DNA from 2 places in the Paenibacillus sp. PvR098 genome. Region 1 is predicted to be linked to the other one. Evidence: riboswitches for the same ligand, from Rfam matches in the RefSeq annotation. Region 1 holds a riboswitch; the other holds the start of a gene.
The links. Region 1 has a riboswitch for cyclic di-GMP ahead of JOE45_RS13965 (S-layer homology domain-containing protein). Riboswitches for the same ligand answer to the same signal wherever they lie in the genome.

Region 2: linked by a shared signal. The riboswitch ahead of JOE45_RS10800 (methyl-accepting chemotaxis protein) and the one ahead of JOE45_RS13965 (S-layer homology domain-containing protein) in region 1 are both predicted to bind cyclic di-GMP.

The regions. Positions count from the first base shown of each region.
Region 1 covers NZ_JAFIBU010000001.1:2,822,121-2,826,336, reverse strand. The annotation lists gene JOE45_RS13980 (MerR family transcriptional regulator) at 1-210, opposite strand, end outside; partial or broken gene JOE45_RS13975 (oxidoreductase) at 220-624, shown strand; gene JOE45_RS23575 (TnsA endonuclease C-terminal domain-containing protein) at 900-1,430, shown strand; cyclic di-GMP riboswitch class I at 1,680-1,762, shown strand; gene JOE45_RS13965 (S-layer homology domain-containing protein) at 1,861-3,405, shown strand; partial or broken gene JOE45_RS13960 (potassium channel family protein) at 3,767-4,171, shown strand.
Region 2 covers NZ_JAFIBU010000001.1:2,156,684-2,160,899, forward strand. The annotation lists gene JOE45_RS10800 (methyl-accepting chemotaxis protein) at 1-1,746, opposite strand, end outside; cyclic di-GMP riboswitch class I at 1,970-2,053, opposite strand; gene JOE45_RS10805 (amidase family protein) at 2,288-4,216, shown strand, end outside.

The DNA of each region.
Region 1 (4,216 bases):
TGAAATCGGCAATCCTGAAATACGAAAGCAATGCACCATTCGCAACCAATCCAGATCATGGTCAGAGAATAAGCGATTGTTTCTGCCGTTTCTCGAAACGAAAGGTATTAATTGTTGGTCATCATAGTAACGGATCGTATGTTTTGTAAGACCAGTTATTTCAGATACATCTTTTACCGTATATTTAGGTTCATGTAATGTCTGATTCAAAATTTCGAAAGCCTACGCAAATTAGCTGATGCTGCGAAAAGCGGTGGAGCTCCTGCGTTACTTCAGATTTTTCATGCAGGTAACAAAGCACTACCGGCTTTAACTCCAAATGGTGAGGTGGTTAGTTCCAGTGCTGTAGAGACTGAAGCTACTGCATTTGCTCCGTCAGTATTACCTAGAGAACTTTCACATGATGAAATAATGGAAGTGATTGATGCCTTTGGACAAACGACCAGACGAGCCATTGAAGCTGGTTTTGATGGTGTTGAAATCCATGGCGCGCACGGATTTTTACTGCAAAACTTCTTCTCTCCTTTCTTCAATAGACGTGAGGATAACTGGGGTGGATCTCTAGAAAGTCGCTTGAGTTTCCCACTGGAAGTCGTTAGGGAAATGAAGAATGTAATCTGGAAGTTCTCCCCAAGTATAAAATTTACACGAATCCGGAATACCATATTTCTTTTCCTTACCCTGCAGATTGGCGAAAAGTTACTGAGGAACGGTATGAAGGTAGCGATGGCTTTTTCCAAATTTCCGCGATATCGTCCGAGGACCGAATTGACGAAGTATGCCGTGCGGAAGCTGTTCATCCCTAGAGACCCTATGGTTCCAGACCCCGAATCCTCATGTTGCGCATCCGAAATCAGGACGGCTGCTTCATTTTCCCGTCGGAGGACCAGCTAGCGGCAATGAACAATCAGGCCGCACTGAAGCTGGACTCTCGGACGTTGGAGCTCTTCGAAATTGAAAGAGTTTATTTTGCTGAGCAAGGCATTGATTGGTGTATTATTACAGAAAATAAAATACCAGATACCCTTGTCAGGAACGTAGAGTGGTTGTCGGAAGCTAAATACATTGAAACTCGACCTGGTGTGGATGAGGAGCTAGTTTCATTAGTCTCAGATGGGTTGTTTGAGGTATTTAAAGAAGATGCAGGTCAAACCTCATTAAGTAAGCTCTTTTTACGAACGGATAAGGAATATATGTTAGAGCTGGTCTGTATTAATGCGCTGAACGTGGCCTCCCAAGCTTTAGTCGAAAATCTCAAGAGGATGAAGTTCTGGATATCGCTACGCTTCCTGAGCGGGTTCGAGTGTTGGTTGATGAGCATTGTGCGTGATACCGCAAATGATGTCGCACTTGATTTGAAAAGTTGTAGCTCTAAAAATAACAATTCCTTGATTCCAAAGGACACTGGGCCCGTTGGAGTCCCACAATGATTGCGGAGTCACGCAATAGCTAAGATTTTGTAAAAAAGGATGCTAATAATAAATCGATGACTTCTCGAGCATTCTTGCTCATTGCGCTTCGCACGCGGTAGACGTCAGAGCACAGCTCCCGACAAGTGCGTCGGTGTGTGCGTGGACTGTTCAGCAATCGTTATAACCGCATTGGGACTTGGAGAAATTTTACTTTCGTTTCATGAATACATCGTTTATACTACATATATCTACAAAATAGTACCTGATTAGACTTTTGGGCAAACCGGTTGAAAAGCCGGGACGCAAAGGCATGGGTCGTCGATTTCCACAGCGAAATACCGATTGCCAGTCTGCATTCTATTTGTGTGTCCCCAATCAAGCCTCCTTGTATAAAGGTGGTTTTTATTTTGTCGATCAAACATCATGAGAAACAGCGAGGTATGAACAAATGAAGAAATCGATGAAGCTGTTGTTATCGCTGCACGCAGCGCTCACCCTCGGAGTGGCAAGCTTGCCCGTACAGAAGGCGTATGCGGACAGTCAAGGGCTAAGCGTCCCGTTCCAGGACGTGAAGTCGCACTGGTCGGCTGACAGCGTTGCTTGGGCGGTCGGCAAAAACATTGTCAGCGGCTATGAGGACGGGACGTTCAAGCCTGATAAACCGGTGACGGAGGCCGAATTTTTGTCCATGCTCATTCATGGCTATAAACCTGATCTCAAAAGCGGTTCTGCCAACTGGGCGGAGCCTTATTATAAGCTGTCCTCGTCGATGAATTATCCCTTGGACGCGCAAGATATCAACGCACACAACGAGCCGATCACGCGTATTCGCGTGGCGGAGCTGATCGCCTCGACGCAAGGCATGCATTATGACGGCGATGACGCCATTCGGTATATGTACGGCAAAGGTCTTGCTCAAGGGGAGGCTAGTCAGCCGACGATAGCCGGGTTTAACGGCTCTAAAACGCTCACGCGTGCTGAAGCCGTGCAGTTCATGAAGAACTTGTCCGAGCACGGATTAGGGGAGCTTCTTGCAAGGCCGGAACAAAGTTCGAATACGAGTGCGCTGCCTTCAATACCTAGCGGAGATACGGATGCCGGTGCAGAAGCCGATCAAACTCAAAGCGGTTCCGTCGTACACACGAATGATCCCGCCGCCGTCGACAATACGCCCGTTTTAAAGCTGGATGATAAGCCTATAACTTTCATAACGAAGCCGGTTATACATGACGGGACCGTGTATTTTCCCATTCAGGAAGTATGTGCTGCGTTTGGGATCGGCTACAAGGAAAATAGCGACGGCAGCGTAACGACGACGAATTATAACGAAACGAACACGTTCAGAGACGGGGATATCGACCGTTTCGTTCATTATAATCCGGAGAGGCCGATTCTCGGAGAAGAAGACATACCCCTCGACGGGGAAAAGCCGATGAAGAAAATAAACGGCGTCTTTATGATGCCTGCAGAATCTTTAGACCACATTTGGTTTGCCGTGAATAATGAAGCGACAAAGTTCGCCGACATGTTGACGGTGACCAACGGCCGAGTGGATAAGCGCGAACTGAAGTTTTATACGTATAAACAATTTGTGCTCAGAGATATGGAAAACATGGACGGTACAAACAGGCAACCGGATAGTACCCTGTTCGTCGACCCTAGTAAAATACACAGATCCATATGGGTGAAGGAGTATGGTTTGCCGAGCTTTGGAACTAGCGTGTACGCCACCTGGAGATGGAACTCCAAGGACAGCCTTTATTATAAATTTAAAGAGATCAAGTTTACCGGGAAAATCGTCAATGGTGTCGCTAAGGGAGCTCTAAGCTTTGAAGGCGATATTACGTATTATCAAGAAAACGATCGCTTAGAGATGTTAAAGCCCGAGGAGCTGCAAGACATAGAACTGCCGTACAAAAACGGCGATATCAAGATGACATGGAACGATGCGTTGAACTTGTTTTCAAAAAACAATATCTATCTTCCTGAGTAACGTTATAGTAAGCAAAAAGAAGCCCACGGCCGGACAGTCGTAGGCTTCTTTTTTTGTACTACGGAGTGACTATAAATATTTCCTTTTATGATACGATGTTACTGTGACACGTAAACAGGTGGGCATTCGGGGCAAGCGCAAATAAACGTTAAGCCCTGAGAATATAATCTGGGCTCCAGATAAAAACTGAAAACAATGATATTTAACCGAATTTCGAAAATATAGGGGTTTGTATAAAATTCGAAGTGGTTATATACTAAGCATATAAGAGTTCACAAGAACTTGTCTACAGAACTCATACATCTTGAAATTTTGTATACTACCTATTACTATTTTTTTTCAAGGAGATAATAAGAATTCTATGATCAATAAACAGTACGTTATAGTTGGCTTAGGCCGTTTTGGTTTCAGCGTGGGCAAACAATTGATAGAGCATGGCCACGAAGTAATTGGTATTGATATAGACGAAGAATTAGTTGACGAAATGAGCGGTGTTCTAACCTATTCGGCCATAGCGGATTGTACGGATGAAGATGCGCTGCGTTCCCTAGGCATTGGAGACTTTGATTGTGCTATTGTTGCTATTGGTGTCAATATACAGGCCAGCATTCTGGCGACAATATTATTGAAAGACCTTGGAGTCAAGCAGGTTATAGCTAAAGCATTGGATGAACTGCACGGAAGAGTTCTTGAGAAGGTAGGGGCGGATCGTGTCATTTATCCGGAACGCGATATGGGGATACAACTTGCCAACCAATTAGTATCGTATGAATATGTTTGATTTCTTCCAAGTTTGAAAGTGTTGACCCGC
Region 2 (4,216 bases), 670 kb from region 1:
TACAATAGAAGAAACCTCTTGGGATTCGGCAGCCAACCGTTCGATTGAATTTACAATGTCTCCGAAGGTTTCACCAGTTAAATGAACCATCTTAATACCTTCTTGGACAATGGATGTACCATCATTCATAGACTCAACCGCTTTATCCGCTTCCGTTTGAATCTCTTGGATGAGTTCACGAATTTGAGCCGCTGCATCACCCGATTGCTCAGCTAATTTCCGTACTTCGTCAGCTACTACAGCAAACCCTCGCCCATGTTCCCCAGCCCGTGCAGCTTCAATCGCGGCATTTAGAGCTAACAAGTTCGTTTGATTGGCAATTTGTTTGATTAATTCAACGATATGCCCAATTTCCTTGGATTTTTCGCCTAGTGTGTTAACCACACCCGCCGTTTGACTGACCGACTGTTGTACCAAATTCATTTGCTCAACCGTTTGCCTAACGACTGTGTTTCCAGTGTTTGCTTTATTGCTCGCAGTGCTCGTTAAATCTGCAACGTTTTGAATAGACGATGCCGCCTGATTCATTCCTCTTGAGATTTCTGCAGCTGCTTCAGTTGCTTCAGTTGCACTGGAAACTTGCTTCTCCGTGCCTAACGCGACCTCTTGAATCGAGATTGAAATTTGTTCAGTCGCTCTGCTAGTCTGTTCTGCGCTCGCCGATAACTGTTCCGAAGTTGAGGCAACATGATCCGTATTTATACCGACTTGCCCAATTAGATGGCGAAGGTTGATCCTCATTTGATTGACGGAGTTTGATAACTCCCCGAGTTCATCCTTGGAACGTATAACGATTTCCTCGCTCAAATCTCCACCCGCGATTTTCCCCGTAGAACTCATCAATTCTTTAAGCGGCCTAGTAATGGAGCGCACGATCCAAAATACAAGCAGGATACCGATCACAATAGCGATGGCAATGACGGCGATGGTCGTATTGAGGATGCCTTGGGTGGAACTCGAAAGTTCTGTAACATCAATGACACCAATAATTTTCCAACCGGTTTCCGGGTTAGTGGCAAATATAGACTTTCTTGGGTGTCCATTAAACATATACTCAACAATACCGCTGTCTTTTTCGTAAAACTTTTCAATAAATGGATCTTCGCTTTTCGTTCCCGGCTTTCCCGTCGGGTGTATAACGAATTTGCGATCCTTGTCCATAATAGCAACATAGCCCTTTTGCCCAACTTTGGTATTCCTCACTTGTTCAGCCATTTTGGATAGCTTCAAAGTCGCGCCTACAACACCTCCGCCATCGCTGGATGTTTTTGATTGAATAACCACTACATTACCCGACCCATCCGCCGAGGCAATGGCATCGTTCACGACTGCCTTCCCTGCACTACCCACAGCTTTGATCCACCACGGACGTACCGTAGGGTCAAAGTCCGCGGGTAGCTTTAGCTCAGGTAAGGTAAACATCAACTTCGTATTGGTTGCGAAATGTACGTTTTCAAATTCAGGGTTCACTGTCAAGAAGGTTTCCAATTCTTGTCTAATCTCTGGATAAGATGAATTTACACCAAGTTTAGTTGCCAAGTAATCGACATCAGATAGACTTGAAGCCATGATATCTTTAATTTGATTGTTCGTAACTTCAACACTTTGATAGGCATTTAGCTCTATTTGTTGGCTTACTTGGTTCTTTGCCTCCTGGTAAGAAAACCATCCGATAGCAGAGCATGGTAAGATTAAAATCGCAAGAAAAGCAATCATTAGGCGATTTTTGACTGTCATCTTCATCATACATTTGTTCCCCCATGTTAGTTAATATTTAATGCAAAGCAACCATCTACAACATTTCCGGCATTTTTATGATCTCTGAATTGGTTACACCTTATCTGTTTAACTATATCTATTTTGCAAATGAAGCTGCCAATGATAGTGAACGATCTGGCAACTTATAACATGCGCCTCCCATCAATATAAAAATAAAAAAAAGGACCACACAGGGTCCTTTATTACCCCTTTTGGTAACCCGGCTGTCATCGCTTTCGCATTAGACCCGCAGCTTTGCGCCCTCACCTTTCGGATAAGTTTGCCATTATCACTAGGAAATATTATGTTTTAGGTCTTTTGAATCAAATTTCAATCTTATTAAATTACATTAATTTGATCAATTTTGTCAATCAATATATTTTTTTGTCGATTATTAGACTTATTTGGGCCGCTTATACAAATTATGTTATGAATTTCGACAAAATTTTCTGGTTGTTTATTTACATTTCTTTTGTAAGCTACTATAATCGGATTTTGTCAATAAACATTACATAAACGGAGGTAGAGTATGAAACCATTGAAGTACGCACTTATATCGACTTATACCGCTGCGACCCTGGCACTTGTTCCTGTAGCCGCGTATGCTGCTCCTGCAGCTAATCCGATCCAGGTCGCTTCTCACCCGTCTTCCGAAGTAACGATAGCCGTTGCCCAAAGCTGGCTCCCGGAGGTATTCAAGGAAACCTCCAAGCTCAATTCTTCCGTAGTGGAGAAAGATTTCATCGACGCTCTTCATGCCGCAGGCAAAGCCGCCGGAACCTCTGTGGACGTTGCTGCTCCAAAAACCGACGGAGCGCTCACCCGTGAAAAATCCGCTTCCGTGCTGAATCAAATCATTAAAACTCCTTATGCGAAAACATTTGTTTACACCGATGTTCCTGCTAACAGTCCTTATGCGGCTTCGATTTTGAACGTCAGACAAGCGGGACTGATGAACGGCGTATCGTCCGAATCGTTCGGATACGGCAAACCGCTCACTTACGGGGACGCAGCCGTACTCGCCAACCGAGTGTACAGTCACTTATTGCCTTTCACGCTTCCCGAAGCTACCATTACGGATATGCAGAAGGCGATGGAATCAGGCCGACTAACATCCAAGGAGCTTGTTCAGCAATACTTGAACCGGATTGAAAAGTATGATAACCAAGGACCCGCGTTGAATTCTATTCTTACGTTGAATCCTCAGGCGATTGAAATAGCGAATCAGCTTGACAAGGAACGTGCCGAGAAAGGACCACGAGGCCCACTGCACGGCATCCCGGTCATCGTGAAGGATAATATCGATACAGTCGACATGCCCACTACTTCCGGGTGTAAATGCTTGGAAGACGCTATGGCTCCTGACGACGCTACCCAAGTGAAAAAACTGAAGGATGCCGGTGCGATTATTCTGGCCAAGTCCAATCTCCACGAATTCGCGTTCGGGTATACGACGGTCAGCTCTCTAGGCGGTCAGACCTTAAACCCGTATGACCTCACCCGCGTACCGGGTGGTTCCAGCGGCGGCACAGGCGCAGCAATTGCAGCCAATTTTGCTGCAGTAGGTTTGGGGACTGACACAGGAGGTTCCGTACGTGTTCCATCTTCGTTCAATAGTCTCGTAGGCGTTCGTCCAACCGTTGGACTTTCAAGTGTTGACGGCATTACGCCGCTTGCCAACGCGCAAGATACAGGCGGTCCGATGGCCCGTTCCGTAGAGGATGTTGCTCTGATTCTGAACGCAACTGTTGGATATGATCCGAAAGACGTTTCGACAGCAAAGAGCGTTGGCCAAGTACCTGTTGATTACACAGCATACCTAGACAAGGAAGGTCTGAAAGGCTCCCGTATCGGTGTAGTCCGCGAAGTGTTCGGTACGAATCCGGAAGTCAACAAGGTCATGAACCAAGCGATCGAGGATATGAAGAAAGCCGGAGCCGTTATTGTAGACAACGTGACCATTCCGAATTTTGCCGAAATCAACAAGTACGGCAGCTTGAGCGCTTGGGAATTTAAATTCGACTTCAACAACTACTTAAAATCGCTCGGCGAAGGCGCTCCTTACAGCTCCTTGGATGAAATCATCAAAGACGGTAACTTCCATCCTTCCAACGAAGGCATGCTCAAGCAGCGTAACAGCCGCGAGTCGTTGGATTCGGTAGAGTACAAAGATATCTTGCTTTACAGAACGAAGTATGCGCAAAATGCCGTCCTGAAAATGATGGCGGACAACCAGCTTGACGCACTTATCTTTCCTACGTCAGCTAATCCGCCAGTCAAAATTGATCCAACTCAAATGAAAGAATACCAGTCGATCGGTGAAGGCTTTAAGCTCAGCACCTTTACCTTCTGGCCAACGGTAACCGTTCCGGCAGGATTTACTTCTGAAGGACTGCCAGTCGGTGTGGATTTCTTCGGCCGGGCTTTCAGTGAAGCGACACTGCTCAAACTAGCCTAT